DNA from 2 places in the Nonomuraea sp. NPDC052634 genome. Region 1 is predicted to be linked to the other one. Evidence: riboswitches for the same ligand, from Rfam matches in the RefSeq annotation. Region 1 holds a riboswitch; the other holds the start of a gene.
What was found. A riboswitch is a leader RNA that binds a small molecule or an ion and turns the genes downstream of it on or off. The one in region 1 is predicted to bind cobalamin.
Positions count from the first base shown of each region.

Region 1 (15,370 bases):
CCGCGCACCGGCACCGCCACGCCCGAGCTATGGCCGCCGGACGCGCGCCCGGCCATCAGAACCGTGCAGGGAGTCGACGAGTGGCTCACGGTCATCGCCTGCGGCCAGGCCGTCGGCGTGACCGCGGAGTCCACCGCCAACCAGAACCCGCGCCCCGGGGTCGCCTACCGCCACGTCACCGACGCGCCGCACGTCCAGGTACTGCTGGCCTGGTGGAAGGACGACCCGCCGCCGTACCTCGCCGCGCTGCTCGCGATGATCCGCAGCTTGTACGGCTCCGTGCCGCCCGGTGACGGCCTGCCGCGAGAGCCCGTGGACAGGGCCGTCGCGGCCACGGGCCGGCGCCGATAGCGGACCTGGCGGAAGGGAGACCGGATGATCTCTGCGGTCGTCATGCCGGGGCCTCGGGCGCCGCTGGAGCCGCGCTCGTACGAGCGTCCCGACCTGGAGCCCGGCGCGGTGCTGCTGAGGACGCTCGGCAGCGAGGTGTGCGGCACCGACGTGCACCTGTGGGAGGGGCGGCTGGCCGGCGTGCCGTACCCGATCATCCCCGGGCACATCAGCGTGGGGAAGGTGGCCGAGCTGGGCCCGGGGCCGCCGGCGCACGATATCTGGGGCGAGGAGCTGGAGATCGGCCAGACCGTCACCTTCCACGACGTGCACGGCACCTGCGGCCGCTGCTGGTTCTGCACGGTCGCACACGCCACCACCCGCTGCCCGGAGCGGAAGGTGTACGGGGTGACGATGCCCGCCGACGAGGGGCTGTTCGGCGGCTGGGCCGAGTACATCCATCTCAAGCCCGGCGTGCACGTGGTGGCCCTGCCGCCCGACCTGGACTGGCGGTCGTTCCTGGCGGGCGGCTGCGGCCTGCCGACCGCGCTGCACGCGGCCACGCTCGGCGAGATCGCGTACGGCGACACCGTCGTCGTCCAGGGCATCGGCCCCGTCGGACTGTGCGCGGTGGCGCTGGCCCAGCTCCGCGGCGCCGGACAGGTGATCGCGATCGGCGGCTCGCGGGTGCGGCTGGACGCGGCCGCGCGGCTCGGCGCCGACCTCGTGCTCGACATCGCCGCCATGACCGCCGACGAGCGCCTGGAGACGATCATGGACGTGACCGGCGGCCGGGGCGCGGACGTCACCATCGAGGCCACCGGGGTGCCGTCGGCGGTGCCGCAGGGCATGCGCCTGACCCGGGATGCCGGCCGGTACGTCGTCGCCGGCCAGTACACCGACACCGGCGAGGCCACGTTCAACCCGCACCGCGACCTCAACCGCCGCCACCTGGAGCTGCGCGGCTGCTGGGGCAGCGACGCCGGGCACCTGTGGCGCGGCGTGCAGGTGCTGGCCCGCTACCAGCGGCTGTTCCCGTGGTCGAGCCTGGTCAGCGGCGAGTACGCCCTGCGCGACGCGCAGCGCGCCCTGGAGGACGTGGCGGCTCAGCGGGTGGTCAAAGCGCTGATCGTGCCGTGAGCGCACGGGCGTACAGTGGCCGGCGTGAACATCTGCGTCTTCTGCTCCGCCGCCGACCTCGACGACCGCTACACCGTGCCCGCCCGCGAGTTGGCGAAGCTGATCGGCGAGGGCGGCCACACATTGGTGTGGGGCGGCTCCGACTCGGGACTGATGAAGGTGATGGCCGACGGCGTGCAGGAGGCGGGCGGGCGGCTGGTGGGCATCTCGGTCGAGTTCCTCGCCCACCTGGCCCGTCCCGGCGCCGACGAGATGGTGATCACTCGTGACCTGGCCGAGCGCAAGGCGCGGTTGCTGGCCCGTGCCGACGCGTTCGTCGTCATGGTGGGCGGCAGCGGCACGCTCGACGAGGCCACCGAGATCCTTGAGCTGAAGAAGCACGGCATGCACGCCAAGCCCGTCGTGCTGCTCAACACGGCCGGCTTCTACGACGGGCTCAAGCAGCAGTTCGAGCGCATGGAGGCCGAGGGCTTCCTCCCCGTCCCCGTCACCGAGCTGGTGTTCTTCGCCGAGGACGCCGTCGGCGCCCTCGCCTATCTGGAGGAGCGGGCCGGCCTGCGGAGCTGACGTACGGGCTACTTCAGCCCGTGCTCCAAAAGGCCCATCATCAGGTAGTCGTAGCGCTTGCCGCGGGCGCGGAACGCCTCGCGGCGGCGTCCCTCCTCCACGAAGCCCACCTTCTTGTACGCCTGCACCGCCCGCACGTTGTCGGCCACCACCCACAGCATCAGGCGGTGCAGGCCCATCTCCTCGAACGCGTAGCGGCTGATCACGCGGACGGCGTCGGTGCCGTAGCCGCCGCCCCGGTAGCCGGGGTCGCCGATGGCGACGCTCTGCAGCACGGCCTCGCCGCGCACGAAGTCGGTGTCGCCGAGCGCGACGTAGCCGATGAACTTCTGCCCTTCCAGGGTCTCGATGCCGAGCTGCATCTGCTCGAACGTGTTGCGCGGCCGGTTCTGGCCCTTCTCCATGTTCTGGGCCAGCGAGATGGGCGGGCCGGCGTCCATCCACCGGCCGACCTCGGGATCGTGGTACCAGCGCCACATGGCCTCGCTGTCGGCGGGCTCCAGGGCCCGCAGCCGGACGAGCGCACCGGTGAGCATCGCGACATCCCCCTCATCGTCGGAGAACGCCAGGTCTACCAACCGGCCATGACGAGGGACAACGCATTTTCCCTCCAGCCCCCGGATAAGCGGAAGGGCATCGTCCGGTAAGCTGATTAAGCGGAATAACATCGTCCGCTAAGCCCGCGCATGCGCGCGATGAAGGAAGGCGAGACCCGTGAAAGCAGTGGTCATCCAGGAGTTCGGCCCGCCCGAGGGCATGGAGGTCGTCGAGCTGCCCGCCCCGGTCCCCGGCGAGGGGCAGGCGCTCGTCGCGGTCGAGGCCACCGGCGTCGCGGGCGCCGACGTGCTGATCCGCAGCGGCGCGCTCGCCGCGTACGGCTTCAAGCCCGGCCACATCCCCGGCGGCGAGATCGCCGGAACGGTGACGGCGGTCGGCCCGGGGGCGGATCCGGCGTGGGTGGGGCGGCGCGTGTGGGCGGCCACCGGAGTGGGCGGCGGCTATGCCGAGCAGGTCGCCGTGCCGGTCACGGCCCTGCACCACCTGCCCGGTGGGCTGGACGCCGTGGACGCCGTGGCGCTCGGCGGCGCGGGCGTGGTGGCGCACTTCGGCCTGCGGCACGCCCGGTTCGCGCCCGGCGAGTCGGTGCTGGTGCGCGGTGCCGCAGGAAGCCTCGGCATCATGACGGTGCAGCTCGCCGCGCGGCAGGGCGCGAGCGTGGTGGCCGTCACGACCTCATCGCGGGAACGCGGCGAACGCCTGCGCGGGCTCGGCGCGACGCACGTGCTCGACCGCTCAGGCGGCGGCGACCCGGACGCGCCCGGAACGTACGACGTGATCATCGACGTCGTCGCCGGTCTCGGGCTGCCCGCGTTCCTCACCCGGCTCAACCCGAACGGCCGCATGGTGGTGGTCGGCACCGTGGCGGGCCCGCCGCCCGCGGACTTCGGCATGGAGCTGCTCACGGCGTTCCAGCGGTCGCTGTCGTTCGCCACCTTCAGCGCGGCCACGGTGCCCGAGGGCGAGCGGCGCGAGGTGACCGCCCAGCAGCTCGCCGCCGCGAGCCGGGGCGAGCTGGCCGGCGTGGTGCACGGGGTGCTGCCCCTGGAGCGGGCTGTGGAGGCGCACCGCGCGATGGACGCGGGCGAGGTGTTCGGCAGGATCGTGCTAACCGCGGCGGGGAGCTGACCTCACACGCCGCAGGGCAGCTCCACCCGGACGACGGTCGGCCCTCCCGGCGGGCTGGAGACCTTGAACGTGCCGTCGTGCGCCTCGACCCGGCCCCGCATCCCGTCGAGGCCGGAGCCCGCGCGCGCGTCGGCGCCGCCGCGCCCGTCGTCCACGACCTGGAGATACAGCCGGTCGCCGCGGCGGCGCACCTGCACGGCCGCGCGGGCGGCGCCGCTGTGCTTGGCGATGTTGGTCAGCGCCTCGGCGACCACGAAGTAGGCGGTGGCCTCGACCGACGCGGCGGCCCTGACCGGCACGTCGGCGTCGACCCGGCAGGGGACGGGACAGGACGCGGCGAGCCCGGCGAGCGCGTCGGGCAGGCTCCGGTCGGTCAGCACGGGCGGCAGGATCTGCCGTACCACCTGGCGCAGCTCGGCGAGGCCCTGTTCGGCGGCGCTCTGCGCGCGTTCGAGCGGCTCCCTGGCGGTCGCGGGGTCGCGTTCGAGCGCCCGCAGCGCCGCCCCGAGCAGCACGTTGACCGTGACCAGCCGGTTCTGGGCGCCGTCGTGCAGGGCCCGCTCGATCCTGCGCAGCTCGGCGGCGTGCGCGTCGAGCGCGGCGGCGCGGGTGGCGGTGAGGTGCGCCACCCGCAGGGCCAGGTCGGCGTCAGGGTCGGGGGCGAGCAGCCGCCTGCCCGGCCATGCCTGCAGGCGGGCGAGGAGCGGCGAGACGGCGACGGTGACCGCGAGGTGGCCGGGTGTGAAGAGGATCACGGCGAGCGCGCTGGGCAGGTCGTCGACGATCCACAGCCCCAGTGCGGCGGTCGCCGCCTCGTCGGACGGCACCAGCCACCACCAGGCCCAGAAGGTCGCGTCCTGCACGGCGTGGATGGGGAAGGTGAGCCCGAGCAGGCCGACGAGCAGCCCGAAGGTGCCGTGCACGACCATCCAGGCCGCCTCGCGCCGCACCGTGGGGTCGCTCAGCGCGGGCTTCAGCCGGGCGAGCGGCGGCCCCGGCTCGACGAGGTCGGGCCCCCACTCGGACAGGCGGCGGCGCTCGCGGTCGGCCGCCTGGCGCAGGCCGCGCAGCGCCAGGGGCGCCAGCTTGCCGCCGAGGCCGATCAGGCAGCCGAGCAGCATGATGAGCACCAGCAGCGCGGTGAGCAGCGCGAGCACGGCGGTGCCGAACCCGGTGGCGAGCCGCTCAAGCGCGTCGATGGTGAGCCGGCCCCGGGCGAACGCGGCGCGCCGCAGCTTCAGCCGCCGATGTCCCCCGGTCGTGGCCGGCATGTGCTCCTCCTCACCGGATGCACGAGATCATCGTCGAACCGGGAGCAGCCTACACGGATCAGTGCGTTTCGGTCACGGCGCGTGTCAAGAAACGGTACCCCTGGCTATACCTGCATTGGGGCGTACGCGGGAACGACGCGAGGGGGTTCCGGCTGATGTGCTTGTCCTGTCCGTCAAGCAGACCTCCAAGGAATACCTACACATGGCTGTCGACAGCACCCCCGCCACCCAGGCTTCGCCGAGCCAGGGCGGGCTCGCAGGTTTCATCCGCCGCCGCCCGCTCATCAGCTTCTTCGTCCTGGCCAACCTGCTGAGCTGGGTGGCATGGACGCCGTACGCGCTCTCGAACCAGGGCCTCGGCATCTGGGACTTCGACTTCCCCGCCCTGCTCGGCACGACCCAGTTCCTCGGCGTGCTGCCGGGCGCCTACCTCGGCCCGATCTTCTCCGCCTACCTCGTGACGCGGATCACCGAGGGTAAGGAGGGGATCCGCCGCTGGGTCGGGCGCATGACCAAGTGGCGGGTGCGCTGGTTCTGGTACGTGATCACCGCCGTGGGCGTGCCGGTCACCCTCGTCATCACCTCGCTGGCACTCTCCGACGGCGCCGTGAAGATGCCGCCCGCGGCGGTGCTGGCCGCCTACATCCCCGGCCTGCTGATCCAGATGGTCACCACGGGCCTGGCCGAGGAGCCCGGCTGGCGTGACTTCGCGCTGGCCCGCATGCAGCGCAAGTACGGCCCGTTCGGCGCCACCATGATCCTCGGCCCGCTGTGGGGCATCTGGCACCTGCCGCTCTTCCTCACCGAGTGGGGCGGCTACCCCAACGTCACGCTGGAGCACGTCCTGGTGTTCATCGGCTTCGCCTGGTCGTTCAGCTTCGTGATCACCTGGGTGTTCAACCGCACCGGCCAGAGCCTGCCGCTGATCATCGTGCTGCACGTCAGCGTCAACAACTTCATGTCGATCGCCTTCTCGGACATGTTCCCGACGATCACCGACCCCGACACCGCCGGCATGGTCACCCTGCTCGCCGGCCTCGGCGGCGCCCTGGTGGTCCTGCTCCTCACCCGCGGCCGCCTCGGCTACAAGCCCGAGGAGGACCCGAGCGCCGCCCCCGCGCTCCAGGCCGTGAACGAGAACTGAACCAGCACTGAACGCGCGTAGCCGGGCGGGCGCGGAGGCCGTATGGGCTTCCGCGCCCGCCCGGCTACGCTGCGATCATGACGACCCACGAGCGGGAGATCACCGAGGCCGTCGACCTGTGCCTGCCGGACGGGCGGCTGAACCCCCGGGCGGTCGGCTGGACGCGCCGCCCGCTGCACCGGGCCAACCTGCGCGGCTGGGGCCGCACCAAGCGCTGGGAGTACTGGGGCGTGGTCACGCCGTCCCACGTGATCGGCCTGGTGGTGTCCTCGCTCGACTACGCCGGCGTGCACGGCCTGTACGTGCTGGACCGCGCGACCGGCGACGAGCACGTCAAGGACGCGGTGGTGCCGCTGGCGCGCGGGAGCGTGCTGCCGGAGCGCAGCGGCGAGGGCACCGCGTCGGCCCGCGCCCCGGGGCTGGCCGTCGATCTGGTGCAGCGGCCGGACGGCGCCTCGATCCGGGCCGTGACCGCGCAGGCCGAGGTCGAGCTCGATATCCCGCTGCCCGAAGACCACGAGTCGCTGGGCGTGGTGGTGCCGTGGGGGCCGCGGCGCTTTCAGTACACGGTCAAGGACGTCGGCCGTCCCGTACGCGGCCGGCTCAGGCTCGGCGCGGCCACGTACGAGATCGGCGGCCCTGATGCGTTCGCCGTGCTGGACCACGGGCGGGGGCGCTGGCCGTACCGGGCGGTGTGGAACTGGGCGGCGGGCAGCGCGCCCGGCCGGGCGATCCAGCTCGGCGGCAAGTGGACCGACGGCACCGGGATGACGGAGAACGCGCTGTTCCTCGACGGCCGGCTGCACAAGATCGGCGAGGAGCTCGCCTGGCAGTACGACCGCGGCGACTGGATGAAGCCGTGGCGGATCACCGGCGAGCGGGTGCAGGCGGTCTTCACGCCGTTCCACGAGCGCGTCGCCCGCACGGAGCTGGGCGTCGTGGGCTCCGAGACGCACCAGTGCTTCGGTCACTTCGGCGGGCGGGCGCGGGCCGACGACGGCACGTGGGTCGAGCTCGACGGCCTGACCGGCTGGGCGGAGGAGGCCCGCCAGCGCTGGTGACGGTCAGGCGCCGGGGTTGCGGCGGGCGATGGCGCCGTTGAGCGCGGCGGCGAACACCGTCCAGCCCGCGTACGGCGTCAGCAGCAGCGCGGCCTTCCTGTCGGCCGCCCAGGTCCTGCGGATGAGCAGCGCGTTGGAGGCGTTGAGCAGGAGGATCTCGGCGAGCGCCAGCCTTGGGGTGCGGGTGCGGAAGAACAGCGCGGGCCAGGCCGCGTTGAGCGCCAGATTGGCGGCGAGCGCGCGGGTGAACGCCTGTTTCCGCTCGGCGTCCGCGCGGGAGGCGGCGCGGGCGCCCGCGTACGCGATGAGCCCGTACAAGGGGGTCCAGACCAGCGGGAACGCCTGCGGGGGCGGCTGCCAGGACGGTTTCTTCAGCCGCTGGTACCAGGTGGAGCGGGGGTCGGTGCCGAGCGAGCCGGCGACGGCGGTGGCGGTGACCGCGAGCGCGGTCTTCAGCAGGACTTTGCCTTTCATGACCGTCCACTGCCCCGGCATCGGCGATCGACGCGCGGACGGAGGTTTCGGGCCCCGGGCCCGGCCGGCGTGAACCGGCCCGGGGCGAGGGCGGGGTCCGGCCGGGGGGCGCCATTCCCGACGGCCAGGCCGTGGCCCGGCGGCCCTTTCCTTTCAGGGCCGCGAGTCCGGACGTGAGGAGCTGATCAGGCCGCCCCGCGCCCGGCGCGTACATGACAGCAAAGCCGCCTCGGAGGGGGCGAGGCGGCTTTCCCGATTGCGTTCAGAAGAACGCTCAGACAAGCCGTCGCCGCAGCTCAAGGAGGATGGCGGACGGCCTGCCGAGGCACGTGTCGCGCATTTCTCCCGCCTTTCTCCCGTCGCTGGACGCCTTCCACGATAGGCGGGCGATCAACGCCGCGGCCACCGATTTATTCGCCGGCGTCCCGTACGACGCTGTTTCCAGCGTTGTTTCCGAGGCTGTTTCCGGATGCATTGCCGACGCCGAGGCGGCTCTCCGGGGTTTCCACGCGGAAGCGCGGGAGCGAGTCGGGGTAGTTCTCCCTGATGTAGTTGACGAGGAATTCGCGCACGTCGCACTTGAGGTCCCACGCCGACGGCGAGTCGGCGGCGCTCATCAGGGCCCGCAGCTCGACCAGGCCGTTCTCGTGCACGTCGGTGACCTGGAGCGTCCAGTCCTTCTGGTCCCACAGGGCGTTCGTCTGCAGGAACTCATAGAGGGCGTCGCGCAGCTTGGGCACCGGCACCGACCAGTCCACCCGCAGGTACACCACGGCGAGCACGCGGCTGCCGTGCCGGGTCCAGTTCTCGAACGGGTTCTGCGTGAAGTACGACACCGGCAGCACCAGGCGGCGCTCGTCCCAGAGCCTGAGCACGACGTAGGTGAGCGTCAGCTCCTCGATGCGCCCCCACTCCTTCTCCACCACGACCACGTCGTCGATCCTGATCGCGTCGCTGAAGGCGAGCTGCAGCCCGGCCACCACGTTGCCGAGCGTGGGCTGGGCGGCGATGCCGACGATGGCGCCGGCGATGCCCGCCGAGGCGAGCAGACCGGCGCCGAGCGCCCGCACCTGCGGGAAGGAGAAGAGCATCGCGCCGATCGCGATGACGATGATGGCGGCGGCGGCGATGCGGCGGACCAGCGCGATCTGCGTCATGATGCGCCGGGCCCGCCGGTTGCGCTCACCCTCGACCCGGACGAGCCGTTCGAGCACGACGTCGGTCAGCGCGTACGTGGCCTGCACGATGAGCCAGGTGACGGCGGCGATGGTGACCAGGCCGAGCACCTGCTGGACGGTCCTGGCCAGGGCCCGCTCGCCCGGCGTGTCGCCGAACATGCCGGGCCCGAAGACCAGGTTGAACGCGACGACGGCGGCGGTCAGGAAGGCGGGCCACGTGCAGTGCTCCAGGAGGTGACGGGCCGGGTCCCATTTGCGGCTGGCCCTGCGAAGCAGCCGCCTGGCCACCTCCACCAGGAGGATCGAGCCGATCACCGAGATCCCGAGGATCGGCCAGTCCGCTGGAGAGTGCACGTTACCTGCCCCCTATGTCTTAGAACGTCTCGTCAAAGCTCACATTGCCCTCTACTGCCACTTGGTACGCCGAGACACGCCGTTCGAAGAAGTTGGCGAGTTCCTGGACGTCCTGCAATTCCATGAAGGCGAACGGATTGGCAGAACCGTACCTCTTGGGCAGACCCAGACGAACCAGTCGCTGGTCGGCCACGTATTCGAGGTAAAGGCGCATCTGCTCGACGCCCATGCCCGGCATGCCGTCGCCGCACAGGTCCTCGGCGAAGGCCAGCTCGGCGGCCACGGCCTCCTCCAGCATCTCCGTGACCTGCTTGCCCAGCTCGTCGTCGAACAGCTCGGGCTCCTCGGCCCGTACGGTGTCCACGACGCTGAAGGCGAACTCCATGTGCATGGACTCGTCCCTGAACACCCAGTTCGTCCCCGTGGCCAGGCCGCCGAGCAGCCCGCGCGAGCGGAACCAGTAGACGTAGGCGAAGGCGCCGTAGAAGAACAGGCCCTCGATGCAGGCGGCGAAGCAGATGAGGTTGAGCAGGAACTGGCGGCGCTGCGCGGCCGTCTCCAGCCGGTCCAGCCCCTGGATGGAGTCGATCCACTTGAAGCAGAACTCGGCCTTGTCGCGGATCGACGGGATGTGCTCGATCGCGGCGAACGCCTTGGCCCGCTCGTCCGGGTCCGGCAGGTACGTGTCGAGCAGCGTCAGGTAGAACTGCACGTGCACCGCCTCCTCGAAGAGCTGCCTGCTCAGGTACAGGCGCGCCTCGGGGGCGTTGACGTGCTGGTAGAGGTTGAGCACGAGGTTGTTGGCCACGATCGAGTCGCCGGTGGCGAAGAAGGCGACCAGCCGGTTGATCAGGTGCCGCTCCTGCGGCGTCATCTTCGCCAGGTCGGCGAGGTCGGAGTGCAGGTCCACCTCCTCGACCGTCCAGGTGTTGCGGATGGCGGCGCGGAAGCGCTCGTAGAAGGCGGGGTAGCGCATGGGCCGCAGGGTGAGGTCCATGCCGGGGTCGAGCAGCATCGTCGGGGCTCCTTACTGGCAGGCTTCGCAGGTCTCGGGGTTCTCAAGAGAGCAGGCCACCGCCTGCGCCGGGGGCGCGGCGACCGTGGTCTGCGCGATGCGCGTCGCGGGCCGCGAGCGCAGGTAGTAGGTGGTCTTCAGGCCCTTCTTCCAGGCGTAGGCGTACATCGACGAGAGCTTGCCGATGGTCGGGCTCGCCATGAACAGGTTGAGCGACTGCGACTGGTCGATGTACGGCTGCCGCGCGGCGGCCAGGTCGATGAGCGCCTTCTGCGGCAGCTCCCAGGCCGTGCGGTAGAGCTGCTTGAGGTCGCCGGGCACGCCAGGCACCTGCTGCACCGAGCCGTCGGCCCGCTTGATGTCGTCGCGCACCTGGTCGGTCCACAGCCCGCGCGCCTTCAGATCGGCCACCAGGTAGCGGTTGACCTGGAGGAACTCGCCCGACAGGGTCTCGCGCTTGAACACGTTGGACACCTGCGGCTCGATGCACTCGTAGCAGCCGGCGATCGAGGCGATGGTGGCGGTGGGGGCGATCGCGACCAGCAGCGAGTTGCGCAGGCCGGTCTCGGCGATCTTCGCGCGCAGCGCGTCCCAGCGCGGGCCGGTGGCCGCGCCGTAGTGGTCGGGGTGCAGCACTCCCCCGGCCGCCCTGGTCTCGTCGTACGAGGGGTGCCGGCCGCGCTCGGCCGCGAGGTCGGCCGAGGTGTCGTACGCGGCCAGCGCGATCTCCTCGGCGATCCTGGTGGACAGCTCGAGAGCCTGCGGCGAGTCGAACGGCAGCCGCAGCGTGAAGAACACGTCGGCGAGGCCCATCACGCCGAGCCCGATCGGCCGCCACCGCTTGTTGGCCGCCTCGGCCTGCGGCGTCGGGTAGAAGCCGAGGTCGATGGTGCGGTCGAGGACGCGTACGGCGGTGCGCACGGTGCGGCGCAGCCGCTGCCAGTCCATGTCACCGCCGTTCAGGTGGGCGGCCAGGTTGACCGAGCCGAGGTTGCACACCGCCGTCTCGGCGTCGCTGGTGACCTCCAGGATCTCGGTGCACAGGTTGGACAGGTGGATGACGTTCTCCGGGCGGGCCGTCTGGTTGGAGGTGCGGTTGGCGGCGTCCTTGAACGTCATCCAGCCGTTGCCGGTCTGGGCGAGGGTGCGCATCATGCGGCCGTACAGGGTGCGAGCGGGAATCTGCCGGACATATCGCCCGGCGGCCTCGTAAGCGCGATATCTCGCGTCGAACTCCTCCCCGTACAGGTCGGTGAGATCCGGCACCTCCTTCGGGTCGAACAGCGACCACATCTCGTCGGCCTCGACCCGGCGCATGAACTCGTCGGGCACCCAGTTGGCGAGGTTGAGGTTGTGGGTGCGGCGGGCGTCCTCGCCGGTGTTGTCGCGCAGCTCCAGGAACTCCTCGATGTCGGCGTGCCAGGTCTCCAGATAGACGCAGGCCGCGCCCTTGCGCCGGCCACCCTGGTTGACCGCCGCCACCGAGGCGTCGAGCGTGCGCAGCCACGGCACGATGCCGTTGGAGTGACCGTTGGTGCCCCTGATCAGCGAGCCGCGCGAGCGCACCCGGGTCCACGAGATGCCGATGCCGCCCGCGTACTTCGACAGCCTGGCCACCTGGCCGTACCGCTCGTAGATGGCCTCCAGCTCGTCGCGCGGCGAGTCGAGCAGGAAGCACGACGACAGCTGCGGGCGGCGCGCGCCGGAGTTGAACAGCGTGGGCGAGCTGGGCAGGTAGGACAGCGTGGACATCAGCGCGTACAGCTCGGCCGCCTCCGCGACGGTGCCGGAGAGCCCGCAGGCCACGCGCATGAAGAAGTGCTGGGGCCGCTCGAGCACCGCCCGCGTCTCGGGGTGGCGCAGCAGGTAGCGGTCGTAGACCGTACGGAGCCCGAAGTACTCGAAACGGGCGTCCGCCGCGTCCGAGACCAGCGCGTCCAGCTCGGCCGCGTGCGCGGCGACGAACTCGGCGAGGCGGTCCTGGATCAGCCCGGCCGCGTGCGTGGCGGCGATGGATTCGGAGAACGTCCGCACGCCCTGCCCGGCCGCCTCGTCGGCGATCTCCTCGGCCAGCAGCCCGGCGGCGACCCGGGAGTTGGCCGGATCGGCGATCACCCGGGCGGCGGCCTCCTCGATGGCCAGCCGGCGGTCAACCTCAACGATCTGGGTCACGTGCTCTCTCTCCTCGCGAGCCTCCCCTCGAAAGGCAGGCGAGAGCACGGCGGAGCGCGGCGCGGCGCGCCGATCCCGCGTGTGCCCGGCCCGCCCTCGAGGCCATGAACACTGCGCGCACGGGCGCACGGCCCGGCGCATCGCTGGCAGGTCTTCGGGCTCGCGGGCACGCTCCAGCTCCGTGGAGCACCTACTGGCCGTCGCTTCCCGGATCTCTCCAGTGCTGATGACGGCGGTCGTTCCCGCTCACCGCTGCGGGGCAGCCCCGGAATCTCACCGGGTTCCCTTTTGCTCCGCCTCCGATGAGGCGAACCAGCGACGAGCGAGATCCTACATCTAGTGGCCGTTCCCGCAACTACCCCAGCATGTTGTGGCTTTGGTCGTGTCGACCATGCCGAGGTCCCGCAGCACGGCGCGGGTGCGGGCCAGCTCGGTGTGCAGCCAGCGGGCGAAGTCGTCGCCGGCCAGCGGGATCGGCAGCCAGCCCGCGGCCCGGCAGGCGGCCTCCCACGCGGAGGAGCCGAGCACCTCGTCGCACATGTGCACGGCGGCCTCGCGGCCCTCCTCCGCCATGCCTTCCGGGCCGAACGCGCCCACCCAGTCGGAGAAGTCGACCCGCACGCCGCACTCCAGCAGGGTCGGCGCGTCCAGCTCGGGCAGACGGGTGGCCGACGAGACCGCAAGCGGCCTGATCCGCCTGCGCTCGATCCCGGCCCGCCAGGTGGACAGCGGACCCGCGGCGGCCACGGCCCTGCCGGACAGCAGCGCGGCCATGACCTCGCCACCGCTGGGGTAGCCGGTGTAGTCGACCTGCCGGGTGTCGGCGCCGAGCGCCCGCGCGATGAGACCGAACAGCAGGTGGTCGGGCTCGCCCGGCGAGCCGCCGGCCAGCCGGGTGCGCCCGGGGTCGGCCAGCATCCGCGCGCCGAAGTCGCCGAAGTCCTTCAGCGGCGAGCCGTCGGGGACGACCACGACCAGGGCCTCGCCGCTGAGCCTGGCGAGCGGGGTGGCGGTCTCGAGAATGCTCTGGCTGTTGTTGAGTTCGGCGGCGGCCGCCGCGGGCAGGCCGCTCAGTGCCAGGTCGAAGCCGCCGCCCGGCTGGTAGCCCACGGCCTGCGCCGCCCCGGCGAACGCCTGGCCGACCCGTTCCCAGCGCCGTCCGTCCGGCTTGAGCGTGAACCCGGCGACCGGCACGGCTCCCCCGGCCCGCTCGGTCCCGCAGCCGGCGACGGCGGCGGCCATGCCGAGGCCGCAGGCCAGAAAGCGCCGGCGGCGCATGTGCTTCTCCCCCGAAACCCCCATTACTCCAGGTTATTAACCCATTACGGCAGGCTATACACCGGGGTCACGGTCGTTATTCAAAATCGCTATAGTTCACGATTTTTCTTGATTTTTGGGCTTATTAGGCTTTACGGGCAACTCCGGCCATGAGGGACGACGGCAGCGACCAGTCCCCCACCAGCTTGGGCCGGTCCGGCCGCCAGTCCGTGGCCTGCACCAGGCCGGGCGGCTCCAGCGGGAAGTCGCCGAAGAACTCCCTGATCCGCGCGGGCGAGCGATCGGTCCCGCTGCCGGGGCGGGTGTACGACGGCTCGTCATCGTCGGCGCGGCCCGTCGTGGCGTGGGAGATCACCAGGTGGCTGCCCGGCGCCAGCCGCTCGCGCAGCGCCGCCACAGCCCCCTGCGGATCGTCGGAGTCGGGGATGAAGTGCAGGATCGACACCAGCAGCACCCCGACGGGACGGTCGAAGTCGAGGAACTCCCCCGCCTTGTCCAGCACGTCGCCGGGATCGAGCAGGTTCGCCTGAACGAAACGGGCCCTGCCCGGCGAGCGCCTGAGCAGGACCGCGGCGTGCGCCCGCACCACGGGGTCGCAGTCGACGTAGACCACCTTGGCCTCCGGCGCCACCTCGTGCGCGCTGCCCTGCGTGGGCAGCCCGCTGCCGAGGTCGAGGAACTGGTCGACCCCGGCGCGGGCGACGTAGCGTACGGCACGCTGAAGGAAGGCCCGGTTCGCGCGGGCCAGCGGGACCGCCTCCGGGATCAGCTCGGCGAGCTGATCGAGGGCCTGGCGATCGACCGCGAAGTTGTCCTTCCCGCCGAGCATGTAGTCATACATGCGTGCGGGATGGGGCCTGCGATGGTCGAACTGCCGCACACTTTGAATTTATGACGTCCGCGGCGATTTAACGATAGGCTGGACCATTTTGGATTAGCTACTCCACCGTAACGCTCTTGGCAAGATTACGTGGCTTGTCGACGTCGCGGCCGAGTGCCACCGCGGCGTAGTAGGCGAAGAGCTGCAGCGGAATGGTCAGCAGGATCGGGTCCAGCTCGATCTCGTTCTTCGGGATGACGATGACGTCGTCGGCCAGCTTGGGGTCGGGCTCGCGGTGGCCCACCATGAGCACCTGGCCGCCGCGGGCGCGGATCTCGCCGAGCGTGGTGAGGTTCTTGTCGAGCAGCTCGTCGTCTGGGACGATCGCGACCGTCGGCATGTCCGGGCCGATGAGCGCGAGCGGCCCGTGCTTGAGCTCGCTCGCCGGATACGCCTCGGCGTGCACGTACGAGATCTCCTTGAGCTTCTGCGCGCCCTCGCGCGCCACCGGGTAGCCGCGCACGCGCCCGACGAACATCATGCTCGGGTGCGGGGCGTACTTCTTGGCCAGCGCGGCGATGTGGTCGCTCTGCCCGAGTATCTGCTCGATCTGGCCGGGCAGGCGGCGCAGGCCCTCGACGATGCGCCGGCCGTCGGCGGGCGACAGGTCGCGCACCCGGCCGAGGTGCAGCGCGAGCAGCGCGAACGCCAGGCAGGTCGAGGTGAACGCCTTGGTCGAGGCCACCGAGACCTCGGGGCCCGCGTGCAGGTAGATGCCGCCGTCCACCTCGCGCGCGATGGCGCTGCCGACGGCGTTGACGATGCCGATGACCCGGCCGCCCTTGCGCTTGAGCTCCTGCACGGCGGCCAGCGTGTCGTA
Region 1 is NZ_JBFATY010000007.1:225,652-241,021, forward strand. It holds gene AB0K67_RS28530 (LysR family transcriptional regulator) at 1-351, shown strand, start outside; gene AB0K67_RS28535 (zinc-binding dehydrogenase) at 376-1,470, shown strand; gene AB0K67_RS28540 (TIGR00730 family Rossman fold protein) at 1,495-2,037, shown strand; gene AB0K67_RS28545 (GNAT family protein) at 2,046-2,573, opposite strand; gene AB0K67_RS28550 (zinc-binding dehydrogenase) at 2,752-3,723, shown strand; gene AB0K67_RS28555 (sensor histidine kinase) at 3,726-4,994, opposite strand; gene AB0K67_RS28560 (type II CAAX endopeptidase family protein) at 5,197-6,138, shown strand; gene AB0K67_RS28565 (DUF2804 domain-containing protein) at 6,216-7,199, shown strand; gene AB0K67_RS28570 (TspO/MBR family protein) at 7,203-7,673, opposite strand; gene AB0K67_RS28575 (mechanosensitive ion channel domain-containing protein) at 8,084-9,205, opposite strand; gene AB0K67_RS28580 (ribonucleotide-diphosphate reductase subunit beta) at 9,225-10,220, opposite strand; gene AB0K67_RS28585 (ribonucleoside-diphosphate reductase subunit alpha) at 10,233-12,392, opposite strand; cobalamin riboswitch at 12,520-12,724, opposite strand; gene AB0K67_RS28590 (tripartite tricarboxylate transporter substrate-binding protein) at 12,729-13,694, opposite strand; gene AB0K67_RS28595 (SAM-dependent methyltransferase) at 13,795-14,550, opposite strand; gene glmS (glutamine--fructose-6-phosphate transaminase (isomerizing)) at 14,609-15,370, opposite strand, start outside.

Region 2 (15,370 bases), on a different contig from region 1:
GACCACCAGTCCCGCGACCAGCACCGGAGGCCGCCGCCCGGCTTTAGCGTCGGGGACGCCGCCGGTGCCTGCGACGGGTTCGCTCACGGCCAGGCCCGCCGCCTCTGCGGCGTCGGCCGTTTCCTCAGCCGGGCGCACCCGACCCCCTCTCGTCGTAAGTCAAACTTAGGCAAGGCTAATCTAATGGTCCAGCAAGCAGACAAGGCCAGGCAACTGAGGAGATGCACATGTCGGGACCGGTACTGCCGCGCAGGGGTTTCCTCGCGGGCGCGGCGGGGATCGCCGCGGCCCTGACACTCGCGGCGTGCGGTGAGGGCGGCGGCACGGAGGCGGCGCCCGCCTCGTCCACGGGCGCGTCCGGCGCGCCGTCCGCGCAGGGGTGGACGTTCACCGACGACCGCGGCAAGAAGATCGACCTGCCGAAGGTCCCCACCAGGATCGTCGCTCAGGTCGGCGCCGCCGCCGCGCTGTGGGACTTCGGCGTCCGCCCGGTCGGCGTGTTCGGCCCGCACAAGCTCGCCGACGGCGGCAAGGACCCGCAGGTCGGCAACGTCGACATCACCAAGGTCACCGGCCTTGGCAACGTCTGGGACGAGTTCAACGTCGAGCAGTACATCGCCCTGCAGCCCGACCTGCTCGTCAGCAGCATGTACGTCAAGGGCACCCTGTGGTACGTGCCCGAGAAGTCGAAGGACACCATCGAGCAGGTCGCACCCACGGTCGGCGTCATGCTCACCGGCAAGAGCGCCACCGAGGTCATCGGCACCTACGAGAGGCTCGCCCAGTCGCTCGGCGCCGACATGGCGGGCGTGCCGGAGGCCAAGGCCCGCATGGAGGCGGCCACCAAGAAGCTGGCCGACTTCAAGGACCTCAGGGTGCTCATGGTGTCGGGCGGTGCCGACGCGTTCTGGGTGGTCAACCCGCCCGAGTACCCCGACATCGTGCACCTGACCAACGCCGGCCTGAACGTCGTCAAGCCTGACAAGGTCGACGAGGGCGGCTTCTTCCAGACGCTGAGCTGGGAGAACGCCGACACCTACGACGCCGACGTGATCCTCTACGACACCCGCACGCAGGCGCTCAAGCCCGAGGAGATGATGAAGAAGCCCACCTTCGCCAAGCTCCCCGCGGTCAAGGCCGGCCAGCTCTACCCGTGGGCGGCCGAGGCGCCCTTCAGCTACCACGGGTACGCCGACTTCCTCGAGGACCTGGTGGAGAACCTGGCGAAGGCCAAGCCGCTGAAGTAGCGCGCGCCGCGTCAGTAGGCGCCGCGCACCTCGACGATCTCGGCGAGCGGGAACTCCAGGTAGTCGCCCGCCTCCTCGCACCAGGCGTCGAGCGCGGCGCCCTTCAGCTCCCCGTGGCTGATCGTCGCGGTCAGCCCGTCGGCCAGCGTGATACCGGCCCGCACGCCGCGATCGACCACGAACCCGAGCAGCGACTGCTGCGCGGTCGGCAGCCGGGTGGCCATGCGGCCGATGATGGCCCAGGTGCGGCCGTTCTTGTCGTCCTCGGGGCGGTCGGCGGCGAGCAGCCTGCGGGCGTGCTCGTACGGGTCGGGCGCGGGCTCGGCCAGCATGTACGGCGGCGTCTCGGTGATGCCGGGAAAGTCGGACAGCTCGGCCACCTGGCCGCCGGGCAGCAGGATGAGCTTGCCGCCCGCGGGCTCCTCCGGCTTGGCCCGGTGGACGGTGATCTCCCCGGTGTCGGAGACCGGCACGGGGGAGTAGCCGACCTCGCGCAGCGCGGCCAGCGTGCGGTCGGCGGGCGCCTTGCTCACCAGCACCGTGGGCGCGAGCAGCCGCAGCCCGAGCCGGCCGAGCCGCCGGTGCGCGGCGATCTCGGCGAGCAGCGCCGGGTCGGCGGCCTGCACGACGCAGCCGACCGTGGTCACCGTCACCTCGCCGTGGCGGCGGGCGGTGTCGCGGATCAGGTATTCGAGCGGCTGCGGAATCGTGCCCACGGCCGCCAGCTCGTCGAGCAGCTCGTCGGCGTCGTAACCCTGGTCGAGCGCCCGGCGCACGCTCTCGGTGGTGAAACGCCACACCGAGGCCGCGCCGCGCGACTCGCGCTCGGCGGTGCGGTCGAGCAGCGCCGCCAGCTCGGCCGACGGCGGGCCGGTGACGACGGCGGTCAGGTCGGGGCCGAACAGCGCGCTCCTGCGGACGCTGGCCAGCGCCCGGGTGGCCGCCTCCGCCAGCACCGGGTCGTGCTCCACCATGGGGACGGCGTCGTCGTTCTCGCCGCCCGGCTTCGCGGTGAGCCCGGCCAGCGCCCGGCCGAGATCGGTCAGCGCGTTGTTGGCCAGCAGCCCGAGCAGCCTGGCCTCGTCGAGCACGGCCGGCGCCGACGAGCGCAGCAGCGCCACGTCGAGCAGCGGCGCGTGCCAGTGGACTGCGGTGATGAGGCTGTCGCGATCGGCGAACGCGGTGCCCGCGGGCAGGTGGGCCAGCACCGACAGCACGGCTCTGCGGATCTCGGCCAGCGTGCCGCCCGCGGGGTCGTCGCCGAGCACGGTGCCGTACTTGCCGTCGACCTTGCGCAGGGACGAGCGCTCCATGCGCCACCAGGCGGCCAGCAGCACCCGCAGCCGCGCCGAGCCCTCGTCCAGCCGCCACCGGTCGAACCGCTCGGTGGGGATCATGCCGCCGGACGGCTCGTCCCAGGCCAGCAGCCTGGCCACCGCGCAGATCTCCAGCAGCAGGCGGGTCTCGTCCTCGTCGCAGCCGGTCTCCTTGGCCACCCTGCGCACCTCGCGCACGCCGACGCCGCCGGTCTTGAGCAGCGGCAGCGGGGTCTTGGAGGTGTTGTCGAGCAGCGCCGCGCAGCGTTCGACGACGTGCGGCGCGGCCAGCGTCATGAGGTGATCGACCTCTTCCGGGTCGATCGGGATCGTGGCGATCTCGGGGGCCACGGGCTGGAAGGGCGGGTGGTAGCCGGGGCCGCGCAGCCTGATCGCCACCTCGCGGGGGATCTCGGCGACGTGCCAGCTCGGGCGGAAGAGCAGGCCGTGGTCGGCGCACCACTTCTCCGGCGTGCCGGGGGTGACGAACCTGCCGCCGTCGACGTCGAGCGAGGGGCCTTTCCAGGCGAAGCGTTCGAGCAGCTCGGCGGTGCCCTGGGGGGCGGAGCCGAGGAGCGCGCGCAGGCGGCCGGCGTCGCTCAGCGCCTCGATGACGCGGGTGATCGTACGGCGCTTGTTGCCCTGGACGGGCAGCCCGAGCGAGCGGGCGAGCGCGTGCAGCGCGTCGTTGCTGATGGACCAGGAGTTGAGGTAGTGCTCAAGCGGCTCGCCCAGGCTGAGCGGGGCCGACCAGTGGCGGGCGACGCCTTCGGCGAAGTGGATGACGCCGTCGTCGCCGGGCCAGGCGAGGGCGTGGTCGTAGAGGTGGTCGAGCCAGGAGGTGACGTGGTCGAGGTCGCTGTCGAGGAAGCGGGCGAGGGAGTCGGCGGTGGGGCGGCTCATGGCCAGTGCGGCCTCGGCGAGCTGCAGGCAGGGGAGTGGCAGCCGGCGCAGGGTCTCCATCACGGCGAAACCGTTGCCGAGCCGCTGGGCGAGTGTGTCGAGACGGCGGGGCCAGGGCGCGGCGATGGCGTCGGGCCTGTTGGCCAGGATGCGCCCAAGCCTGTCCTCGTCTAGTGTTCGTAGCCAGCCGAGCAGGTGATCTTCCATCTGTCAGCACTCTCATGGGGTCGCGCGCGGGACTCACCGTGAGCCATGACCATCCACGGTAATGCAGATCACCCCCGGTCAGGAGAGGACTGCCCAGACGATCTTTCCGCGGGGCGCGAGTGCGGACCAGCCCCAGCGGAGGCTGAGCGATTCGACGATGTGGAGTCCGAGGCCGCCGGTGTCAAGGGGGCCAGGGTATCGCAGCACCGGCACCGATGAGCCTGGATCGGTGAAGGCGCTGGTCACGAGATGACCGCGGCGTACCAGGGAGAACTGCACCGAGCGCCGCGCGCTGTCGGGGTCGTCGAGGCACAGGCCGTGGCGCAGCGCGTTGGTGGCGAGCTCGGAGACCACCAGCTCCATGTTCTCGGCCATGTCATCGAGACCCCAGCCGGCCAGCGTGCCGGAGCTGAAGCTGCGAGCGGAGTGTACGGAGGACGCCGTGGGCGGAAGGACGAACGTGGCGCTGGCCGACGGGCCCGGGACCAGAAGGTCGCGAGCCGCCTCGGGCCACCAGCCGATCGGGGGCCACCAATCGAACGTGGTCCACTGGCCGTGCGCCGGGGTGGATTGCACGTGATCATTCTGCGTCAAACTCTCGTGCAGGTGCAAGAGCGAATGCACGTGCAGAGTGAGCGTGCACACGCTACGGTTCTCTTCAAAAGGTCAATTTGCGGGAAAGGGGATCTTGTCCGCGGCCATGATCTTTCGGCCGTGAAGTGACACACTTGGTGGCAAGGAAACGACCAAGGAGCAAGCACGTGTCCATTGATCCGCCAGGGACCGGTTCGACCGTTCGGCGCATCATGCTGGGGGCGAGCCTCAGGCGTCTCCGCGAGCGCTGCGGGCTCGACCGGGCACAGGCCGGATTTCACATCCGGGCATCCGAGTCCAAGATCAGCCGCATGGAGCTCGGGCGCGTGGGTTTCAAGACACGTGACGTGGAAGACCTCCTCACCCTGTACGGCGTCGTCGACGATGCCGAACGCCGTGCCCTGCTGGAGATGGTGCGCGAGGCCAACACCCCCGGGTGGTGGCACAAGTACTCGGCCGTGCTGCCGCACTGGTTCACCACGTACATCGGCCTGGAAGAGGCCGCGAGCGTGATCAGGACCTACGAGGTGCAGTTCGTGCCCGGCCTGCTGCAGACGGCCGCATATGCGCGCTCGGTCTACCAGCTCGGCAACCCCGATGCGACTCCCGAGGACATCGAACGGCGCGTGCACCTGCGCATGCAGCGCCAGGAGCGCTTCACCCGGAAGGACGGGCCCAAGCTGTGGGCCGTCATCGACGAGGCGGCGCTCAAGCGGACCATCGGCGGGCGGGAGGTCATGATCGAGCAGCTCGAGCATTTGCTGGAGGTCGCCGCCCTTCCCAACATCACCATCCAGGTGATGCCTTTCAAGTTCGGCAAGCACGCCGCTGAGGGAGGCGCGTTCAGCATCTTGCGGTTTCCCGAGTCCGATTTGTCGGACGTGGTCTACGTCGAGCAGCTCTGGGGTGCCCTGTACCTGGACAAACGTGAGGACATCGATCCGTACCTCACGGCCATGGAGCAGTTGTGCGTGGAGAGCACCACGCCAGGAGGCACCGTCGAGCTCATCGGCGGTCTTCTCAGAAAGATGTAGATGAACCAGACCTACAACGGCATGCCGGCGGCGGACCTGACGGAGGTCGCCTGGCGCAAGAGCCGCTACAGCAACTCCCAGGGCAACTGCGTCGAACTCGCGGAGCTCCCCGACGGGGGCATCGCGGTGCGCAACTCGCGCTTCCCCGACGGGCCTGCCCTCATCTATACCCGTGACGAGATCCGGGCCCTGGTGCTCGGTGTGAAGGACGGAGAGTTCGACGGCCTGCTCGTGTAACAACGTGTTAACCTCCGGCGCGCCTGCTTAACGGCGGCGCGCCGGAGGTGTAACCGCCCGGCCTCGTCGTGCGGCGAGTATCAGGGTCATGCTCGACCAGATGACCCTGTATCCGATCGCCGACGACGTGCTGTTCGCGCCGGGCGGCAAGGTCGTGATCCGCACATACGGTGTCGCGCCCGCGACCGGCGGGGCCAGCGGGAAGGAACCGGTCACCGTCTCCTACCGCACCTGGGTGACGGGCATCCGGGACCAGCCCCGCTACTGGCACTGGGGCCACTTCGAGGACGCCGCCACCGGCCACCGCAAGGTGCTCGAATGGCTGACCGGACGCGGGCCGCAGCCCGCCCAGGCGCTGGCCTGACCGAGGCCGGGCGCGTGTCCGGCCGCAGGGCCCGCCGTGCCCGGGACGGCCTCTTACGCGAGCCGCCGTCTTCATGACGGCCGCGGCGACGGGAGCACGCCGCGTCCGAGACGGCCCGCGAGCACGGGAACCTGCCGTGTCCCCGATGGCCGCGGGGGCGGGAGTCGTCACGCCAGGGACAACTGCGGATAAAACGCGTTCGCGTCTATCTGGAAAGCCCCTGGCGTGAGACGCTGCTGGCACCGTTCTCCGGCCGCCGTCCGGCGCGCCCGGAAACGGGCCGGGACAGCGTCGGCTGCGGAGGTGGCCAATGGCGGACTCCTACCTCTTCGACGGGCAGAGCCCGAACGAGCACGTCGCCTCGTGCATCGACTGCGGCGCGGCGATCGCGCTGCTCGATCATCCGGAGACCGTCGCCGAGCCGCCTGGCGGAGCGCCACTCGAGCCGCTCGCCGAGCCGCCGCCCAGGCTGCGCGAGGCCGTGCTGTCCGCGGCGCGCCGCCGCCGCAACCCGGCCGCCGTGGGCGTGGCCACCGTCGCCGTCCCGTACGCCGAACTGGTCGCGGGCATGGACGACGTGCTCGCCGAGCTGAGCCCCGTCCAGTGGGCGGCGCCGGTGCCCAAGCACGGCACCGTCAGGAGCTTGGTCGAGCACCTGACGGCCAACGACGCGACCGTGGCCCGCTTCATGGGCGTCCCGGCCACGGTGACCCGCGTTTCGGCCGGTGTTTCCGGCGGCAACGGCACCGCTCCAGGCGCTCCGGCCGGTACTCGCACCGGTCCGGATGCTCGCGCTGGGAACGGCACCGTTTCCGGCGCTCGGGCCGGTACCGGCACCGGTCCGGACCTTTCCGCCGGGACCGGCGCCGGGCAAGGCGTCGCCGTGCCCGAGCACCGGCGCTGGCGGGAGCAGGCGGGCCTGCTGCTGTCGCGGGTGGCGGCGGGCAGCGAGGTGCTGCTCGGCGTGGAGGTGGCGCTCGCCGGAGCGCGACCGGCCCGCGCGCCGCTGCGCCAGGCCATGATCCAGCGCACGTTCGAGACCTGGACGCACACCGACGACATCAGGGCGGCCACCGGCCGCGCCAAGGCCGAGCCGAGACCCGAGCACGTGCACATGATCGCCGAGTTCGGCCTGGCGCTGCTGCCGCGCGCGCTGCGCGGGCCGCGCCGCGACGTCTCGGCCACCATCGTGCTCACCGGCCCGGCGGCGGCACCTGGACCATCCCGCTCTCGCCCGCCTCCGACCACGTGGCCGTGCTCATCTCGGCGGACGCCGCCGACTTCTGCCGCCTGCTGGGCAACCGGTGGCCACCCGGCGCCTTCCCGTACGCCGCCGAGGGCGACCCCGTGCTCGCCCGTGACCTGATCGCCGCCGCCGCGACGCTGGGGTGCGACTGATGAGCGACATGGATGTGCGTGCACGATTGGCCGCCGGCGACCTCGACGCGCTGGCCGACGCCTACGACCGGCACGGCCCGTACGTCTACGGCGTCGCCGTCAAGGTCACCGGCAGCCAGGCGCAGGCGGAGGAGATCACGCAGCGCGTGTTCGTGGCGTTGTGGGAGGAGCCGCTGTCGTACGACCCGGCCCTCGGCTCGCTGCGCGGCTGGCTGGCCGGCCGGGCGTTGCACGAGTCCGCCCTGCGGGCCCGCGTCGGCTGAGCTCCCCCCGGCCGAGCCGCGCGCTGCCCGGACGGCCCTACGCGTCCGGGCCGGCTGAGCCTTTTCGTCCGAGTCGGTGCGGCGCGACCACCGGCCCGGGATCGGTCAGGTGACGGGGGCGTTCCAGGCCAGCAGCACCGGCTCATCGTGCTCGTACCCGAGGCGCGAGTACGTACCGGTGTCGAGCCTGAGCAACCGGCCGTCCTCGGGAGCCAAACCCAGCCAGCGGGCGGCCAGCACCCGCAGGAAGTGCCCGTGCGCCACCAACGCCACCCGGCCCTGCACAGCACGGGCCCGCGCGATCACCCGGTCGGCCCGGACCGCCACCTCCGAGGCGCTCTCGCCCGGATGCTCGGCATCGCCGGGGATCACGCCGTCACGCCACAAGTACCAACCGGGCCGCGTCTCACGGATCGTCGCCGTGGTGATGCCCTCATAGCCGCCGTAGTCCCACTCCCACAGGTCGGGATCCACCTCATACTCGGTCAAACCGGCCAGCTCCGCCGTTCGCCTCGCCCGCTGCGCGGGGGAGACGAGCACCAGGTCGAAAGGCTCCTTGATCAGCGGCGCCAAGGCTCTGGCCTGCTCCTCGCCGTGCTCCGTCAAGGGCAGGTCCGTACGGCCCGTGTGCCTGCCCGCCTTACTCCACTCGGTCTCTCCATGCCGAAGCAGCAGCATCTCGTTCATGGCTCCCATCATCCGGCACGCCCGATCGCGCCCCACCGCCAGGTGCCCGCCCGCCTCTTTCTCGCGGCGCGCCGGTCGGTGATCGGCACGGCCGCGCGCGGGTCGCTCGCGCGGAGCGGGAGGAGCCGGCACGCCCGCGTCCGCCGACCGCCCACGCAGCAGGGCGGCTGATGTGCGTTCGTGGAGGTGCGGGCGATCTTTGGCGATATGTCATCTAAGGTGAAAGATCAGATGACTTGCGAAGGAGGACGTGCATGGAACCGGTGGCGGTCGGACTGATCGGCGCGGGGCCCTGGGCGCGGATGGCGCACGCGCCCATGCTGGCCAAGAGCCCGCACACGAGGCTGGCCGGCGTCTGGGCCCGCCGTCCCGAGGCCGCCGCCGAGCTGGGCGCGCCGGTGTTCGCCCGCGTCGAGGAGCTGTTCGAGCACTGCGAGGCGGTCGCGTTCTGCGTGCCGCCCGCCGTCCAGGCCGAGTACGCCGTCCGCGCCGCCCGCGCCGGCAAGGCGCTGCTGCTGGAGAAGCCGCTCGGCGACTCCCTGGAGTCGGCTCGGCGCGTGGCGGACGCGGTGGCCGAGGCGGGCGTCGCCTCCCAGATGGTCTTCTCCATGCGCTACACCGCCGCCGCCCGCGGTTTCCTGGCCCGCTGCGCCGAGGTCGAGCCGTTCGGCGGTCACGCCGCCAACATCTCCGGCGCGCTGCTCGGCGACCACCCGTTCGCGACGCCCTGGCGGCTCGAACGCGGCGCCCTGCTCGACGTGGGACCGCACGTGATCGACCTGCTGGACGCCGCGCTCGGCCCCGTCACGGGTGTGCGCGCGCACGGCCACCCGCTGCGCTGGGTCGGCCTGCTGCTCGAACACGAGGGCGGCGCCGTCAGCGAGGCGTCGCTGAGCATGGCCGCGGGCGGCGAGACGCCGCCGTCCAGCATCGCCGTGTACGGCCGCAACGGCAGCGCCGCCCTGCCGCCGCATGACAAGGACGACGACTACCTGGCCACGGTCGCCGAGGAGTTCGCCGCGACCGTCCGCAAGGGCGGCGGCCACCCGCTCGACGCCGCGCACGGGCTGCGCATCCAGAAGATCATCGCCGAGGCGGAGGCCCAACTGACCCCTTGACTCCTCCGGCGGACGGGGAATTGATACCGTTTGCCCGACGCGCAGTGCGCAGCGAAGTCCGGTGAGATTCCGGCGCTGTCCCGCAACTGTCATAGCCAGGTCGCCTGCCTCTGCGCCGACGCACATCAACCCTCGTGGAAAAGGGTGATCCGTCACTACAAGCGGGTCTCTCGGTTCCAACAGTGTGAAAGGACTTCTCGTGAGGCCCGTACGCACGGTTCTCGCGGGCGCGCTGCTGGGAACGCTCGCTCTGGCCGGTTGCGGCCAGACCGGCACCACAGCCGGCCCTGCCGCCCCCTCGTCCGCCGCTTCCTCCACCGCTCCCGCCGCCGGCGGCTTCCCCGTCACCGTCGAGGCCGCCAACGGCAAGGTCACCATCCCCAAGCGGCCCGAGCGCATCGTCTCGCTCTCGGCCACCCACACCGAGACCCTGTACGCCATCGGCGCCGGCTCGCAGGTCGTCGCCGTGGACGACCGCTCCAACTACCCGCCGGAGGCCCCCACGACGGAGCTGTCCGGTTTCAAACCGAACGTCGAGGCCATCGTCGCCCAGAAGCCCGACCTCGTCGTGGTATCGGACGACATCGACGACATCGTCTCCGAGCTGGGCAAGGTCAACGTGCCCGTGCTCCACCAGCCCGCCGCCACGAACCTGGACGAGGCGTACGAGGAGATCTCCGAGCTGGGCGCGGCCACCGGGCACCAGGCCGAGGCCGGCAAGGTCGTCGCGGACATGAAGAGCGCCATCGACGACGTGGTGTCCAAGGCGCCCAAGGACGCCGAGCTCACCTACTACCACGAGCTCGACCAGACGCCGTACGCCGTGACGTCCAAGACGTTCATCGGCCAGATCTACGGCATGTTCGGCCTGACCAACATCGCCGACAAGGCCCCCGACGCGGCCGGCGGATACCCCAAGCTGTCGGCCGAGTTCGTCGCCCAGGCCGACCCCGACCTGATCTTCCTCGCCGACGTCAAGTGCTGCCAGCAGAACAAGGAGGCGCTGGCCGCCCGGCCCGGCTGGAAGAACCTGTCCGCCGTCAAGAACGACCGGGTGATCGAGCTGGACGACGACATCGCGTCCCGCTGGGGGCCGCGCGTCGCCGACCTGGCCAAGAGCATCGGCGCGGCCGTGGCCGACGCGGCGCGGGCGAAGACCGACGGCGCGAGCTGACGTGGCGACTCAGGCCCGCCCCGCACGGGCCCGGCCGCTGTGGCTCGCCGGCGCCCTGGTCCTGCTGGCCGCCTGCATGATCGCCGGCATGCTCGACGGCGCCGCCGACATCTCGCCCTGGCAGGTGGTGCTCCAGGTCGCGGACTGGCTGCCGTTCACCCACGTCGACTCCGGCCTCGCGCCGGTCGAGCAGGGGCTGCTGTTCGAGCTGCGGCTGCCCAGGGTGCTGGTCGCGGCCGTGGTCGGCGGGCTGCTCGCCATCGCGGGAGCCGGGTACCAGGGCGTCTTCCGCAATCCGCTCGCCGACCCGTACCTGCTGGGCGCGGCGGCGGGGGCCGGGCTCGCGGCGACGGCGGCGATCGTGCTGCTGCCGTCCGCCAGCGTGCCCGTGGCCGCCTTCGCGGGCGCGGTGGGTGGCGTGTTCCTCGCGTACACGCTGGGCAACACGGCGGGGCGCAGCGGCGGCACGGCCACGCTCGTGCTGGCGGGCGTCGCGGTCACCTCGTTCCTCACCGCGATCCAGACCGTACTGCAGCAGCTCGAGGTGGAGAAGCTGCAGCGCATCTACGCGTGGATACTCGGCGACCTCGGCGGCGGGTGGGATCAGCTCCTGCTCGTGCTGCCGTACGCCGCCGTCTCCGCCGTGCTGCTCCTGCTGCACGGGCGCATGCTCGACGTGCTGTCCGTCGGCGACGAGGAGGCCGCCGGGCTCGGCGTGCGGGCCGGGCGGGTGCGGTTCGTCGTGCTGCTCGCCGCCTCCCTGGCCACCGCGGCGGCCGTCGCGGTCAGCGGGCTCATCGGGTTCGTCGGCATCGTCGTCCCGCACGTGGTGCGGCGGCTGGCCGGCGGCTCGTACCGGATCGTGCTGCCGCTGTCGCTCATCGGCGGTGCGGCGTTCCTGGTGCTCGCCGACCTGGTCGCCCGCACCGTGCTCGCCCCGGCCGAGCTGCCGATCGGCGTGGTCACCATGTTCGTGGGCGCGCCGTTCTTCGTCGCCGTCCTGCGCATGACCAGGCGGGTGGTCACGTGATCAGGGCGCGCGATCTCACCGTACGGCTCGGCGAGCGCGAGGTGCTCTCCCAGGTGAGCCTGGACGTGCGGCGCGGCGAGTGGACCGCCGTCATCGGGCCCAACGGGGCCGGCAAGTCCACCCTGCTCAAGAGCGTCATGGGGCTCGTCGCGCACCAGGGCCGGGTCGAGCTGGACGGCCGGCCGGCCGCCGCGCTCAAGCCGCGCGAGCGGGCCAGGCTCGTCGCGTACGCCCCCCAGACCCCGGCCCTGCCGCCCGACATGACGGTCTTCGACTACGCGCTGCTCGGGCGCACGCCGTACATCCCCTACCTGGGGAGGGAGAGCGCGCGGGACCGGGCCGTCGCCGAGTCCGTCCTGGAACGGCTCGACCTGACGGAGCTCGCCATGCGGCCGGTCGGCGAGCTGTCCGGCGGCGAGCGGCAGCGCGCCGTGCTGGCCAGGGCGCTCGCGCAGGAGGCGCCGGTGCTGCTGCTCGACGAGCCCACCACCGCGCTCGACCTCGGTCACCAGCAGCAGGTGCTGGAGCTGATCGACCGCCTGCGCCGCGCCGACGGGCTCACCGTCGTGACCACCCTGCACGACCTCACCGTCGCCGGCCTCTACGCCGACTCCCTCATGCTGCTGGCCGGCGGCCGTGCCGCCGCCACCGGCGAGCCCGCCGCCGTGCTGACCGAGGAGCTGGTCGGGCGGCACTTCGACGCGCATGTGAAGATCGAGCCGGGCCCCGACGGGCGGCCCGTCGTGCACCTGGTCAGGGGAGGCCCATGAAGCTCACCTACCGCGTCGAGGACGGCGCCAGGCTCGGCTCGCTGCTGTGGGAGTTCGGGCCAGGCTGGCGGATGATCTCCTCCGCGCTGCTCGGCGGCGGCATCGGCGAGCGCGAGTGGGTGCTGAACGCCCAGGTCGTGGCCGGGTACGCGCGGATGGACCCGGTCGATCACCTCATTTCGCTCGGGCCTTCGCACGGGGCCGGGGTCGGCATGATGACCGCGGCCTCCGTCGACCGGTACGTCCGCGCCACCGACGGCGGCGTGGAGGCGTGGGCCACCGTCGGGCTGCGCGTCCCCACCTGGGCCGCCGCCCCCGAGGGCCACCAGGACCCCGAGCTCGCCCCCATCCGCGTCGGCACCATCAACATCGTGGTCGAACTGCCCGTCGCCATGACGGACGCGGCGCTGGTCAACACCGTGATGACGGTCACCGAGGCCAAGACCCAGGCCATGCTGGAGGCGGGCTTCGAAGGCACCGGCACCGCCTCCGACGCCGTCTGCGTCGCCGTACCGGTCGAGGGGCCGCAGGAGGTTTTCGGCGGCCCCCGCTCGGACTGGGGCGCCCGCGTGGCCCGCGCCGTCCACACCGCCGTGTTACGCGGCGCCGAAGCGTGGCGCTCCCATCACTCCGGGTGAGATCTTCGGGGTAAAGCGGCGTGTGCACGGGGCCGTGTTTCCCGATACTGGGTGGGCGACCGCGATGGCGACGATCGAACCGGCCAAGCACATCGCGCGGACCGAGGCGCTCAGCGCGCCGTTCACCGTCGACGACCTGCTTGAGATCCCGGATGACGGGTTCCGGTACGAGCTCTTCACCGGGAGCCTGCTGGTGAGCCCTGCCCCCACCCCCTTCATCAGGACATGATCTTCGCACTGCAGATGATCCCGCACGCCGCGGAACCCGCCCATCTGAAGGTCCTGTCCACGGTCAACGTGCGGGCGAGCGAGACCGGCTTCTCCATCCCCGACCTCGTGGTCGTGCCCAAGGTCGCGGCGAGGTCCGTGAAACTCGCGTTCCGGCCGGAGGACGTCCTGCCGGCCGTGGAGGTCGTCGGTCCCGGCACCGCGGCCGCGGACAGGACCTTGAAGACCGCGGCCTACGCGGCGGCCGGCATTCCCGGCTGCTGGCGCCTCGACCCCGGCCAGGGACCCGCGCCCCACGTCTATGAGCTCAACGGCGACTCCTACGGTGAGCCCACTGTGATCAAGGCCGGATCCCAGGCCGTGCTGTCGCAGCCGTTCAGCGTCACCTTCGGCCCAGGTGATCTGAGCGACCTCGGCTGATCAGTTCTCGGCGATGAAGCCGTAGCCCTCCAGGGCGCCTGCGGGGGTGATCGCGCCGGTGGCGAGGCCGCCGCGGACGGCCTCAGGATCGCGGTCCGCGGGCGGGCCGAGGCCGCCGCCGCCCGTCGTCTCCACGATGAACGCCTCCCCGGCCGCGAAGCGCACGTTGTCGACTTTCGACGGCAGCCGTTCCACGGTCCCGTCGGCCCGCCGCCGGCAGAAGCCGCCGGTGCGGCCGGGCAGCCCGCCGTCGCGGCCGGGCGGCGGCAGGCGGAGGCGGTCGGCGCGGGTGATGACGTGGCAGCCGGCGAGGAAGCGGAAGACGGTACGCGAGCCGAGCCCGCCCCAATACCGGCCGGGACCGCCGGAGCCGGGCACCGGCGTGGTCGCGTGCACCACCCGCGACCTGGGCGGGGGTCGCGGCCTGCGAGCGCGCGCGTAACACCGGTGACGATCCCCGCGATGGGGTCGTAGTGGGTGCTCAGACATGTGGCCACGGAGATCGAGCCGGACGTGCTGCGAACGACCACGTCGGTGAAGGTGCCGCCGACATCGACGCCGATCGTGATGCCCATCCGGGTACGTGATGTTCCCGAGCAAGTGCTTGTCTGCATCGTGGTCTATTGACTTACGGCACCTGCTTGGGACGCTGGTCCTAGTCGTGCGTTTGGAGCGGAGAGATGGCGCGCTGCAGAGCCCTTGCCGGTGGCATCGCGGTGGCCATGGTGCTCATCGGCTTACCGGCCTCGGCGCACGAGCACCCCAGCGGGATCACCGACCTGGTGACCCCGGCCGTCGTACGGCTCGAGGCCGTCTCCCACGTGGAGATCACCCTGCTCGACCACGTCGGAGAGCTCAGACATGTGGAGCGCTCCTACGACTTCCCCTTCGCCGAGGGAACGGGCACCGTGATCAGCCCCGACGGCACGATCGTCGCCCTGCGGCGGCTCGCCATCAATCCCGACGACGTCGCCGTCTACGCCGCCAACAAGATCTTCGCCGAGCACCACAAGGTCAAGATCCCCGCCGACGACAAGAAGCACCGCCTCAAGAACCCCATCCTCGACCGCCACCTCCAGCAGTGCTACAAACCCGAGAGCGACACCGCCACCTGCATCATCGACGTCACCACCGAGATCACCGCCTACCCCAACGTCTCGCCGGCCAGCACTGACGGCTTCAAGGTCACGTGCATCAAGGCCGGTCCGAAACCCGACTCGCCGGCCGTGCTGGTGCCGGTGACCCCCATGTCCGGCGGCGTCGGCATGCCGACCGCGCCGCTCGCCGACAAGGTGCCCGACCAGGTCGGCGCGCCCGTCAGCGTGGCCGGCTTCACGGGCCGCCCCGGGGCCAAGGTCAAGCACACCGTCGAGATCGCCCACCTCGGCAAGGGCGGCTCAGGGGGCGACGGCGGGCGCCCGTTCGCCGACCCCGAGAACAAGGTGGACGAGCCGGTCAAGCTCGGCGGCCTGGCCGACAAGGGGATGATCGGCGCGCCCGTGATCGGCGACAAGGACGGCCACGTCATCGGCCTGCTGGTCGGAGGCGGCAAGGACGGCCGGATGATCGGCATCAGAGAGGTCACCGGCCTCCTGGGCGAGGCCAAGGTCGTGCCGCGCAGAGGCGCCATCGACACGGCCTTCGAGGCCGCGCTCACCCGCTACCACACGCAGTACTACACCGAGGCCGCGCCCGGCTTCCAGCGCGTCCTCGAGCTCTATCCGGGCAACGTGGTGGCCGCC
Region 2 is NZ_JBFATY010000001.1:2,118,449-2,133,818, reverse strand. It holds gene AB0K67_RS09630 (iron chelate uptake ABC transporter family permease subunit) at 1-138, opposite strand, end outside; gene AB0K67_RS09625 (ABC transporter substrate-binding protein) at 228-1,247, shown strand; gene AB0K67_RS09620 (helicase-associated domain-containing protein) at 1,259-3,673, opposite strand; gene AB0K67_RS09615 (ATP-binding protein) at 3,752-4,249, opposite strand; gene AB0K67_RS09610 (helix-turn-helix transcriptional regulator) at 4,480-5,301, shown strand; gene AB0K67_RS09605 (DUF397 domain-containing protein) at 5,302-5,538, shown strand; gene AB0K67_RS09600 (hypothetical protein) at 5,627-5,902, shown strand; gene AB0K67_RS09595 (hypothetical protein) at 6,213-7,268, shown strand; gene AB0K67_RS09590 (sigma factor) at 7,300-7,563, shown strand; gene AB0K67_RS09585 (histidine phosphatase family protein) at 7,669-8,250, opposite strand; gene AB0K67_RS09580 (Gfo/Idh/MocA family oxidoreductase) at 8,505-9,368, shown strand; adenosylcobalamin-variant (AdoCbl-variant) riboswitch at 9,410-9,530, shown strand; gene AB0K67_RS09575 (ABC transporter substrate-binding protein) at 9,568-10,542, shown strand; gene AB0K67_RS09570 (iron ABC transporter permease) at 10,544-11,572, shown strand; gene AB0K67_RS09565 (ABC transporter ATP-binding protein) at 11,569-12,342, shown strand; gene AB0K67_RS09560 (adenosylcobinamide amidohydrolase) at 12,339-12,980, shown strand; gene AB0K67_RS09555 (hypothetical protein) at 13,045-13,209, shown strand; gene AB0K67_RS09550 (Uma2 family endonuclease) at 13,206-13,628, shown strand; gene AB0K67_RS09545 (hydantoinase B/oxoprolinase family protein) at 13,629-14,024, opposite strand; gene AB0K67_RS09540 (hypothetical protein) at 14,118-14,255, shown strand; gene AB0K67_RS09535 (hypothetical protein) at 14,309-15,370, shown strand, end outside.
Region 2: it holds a riboswitch for cobalamin, as region 1 does, so the genes downstream of both, AB0K67_RS09575 (ABC transporter substrate-binding protein) here and AB0K67_RS28585 (ribonucleoside-diphosphate reductase subunit alpha) in region 1, are expected to answer to the same signal.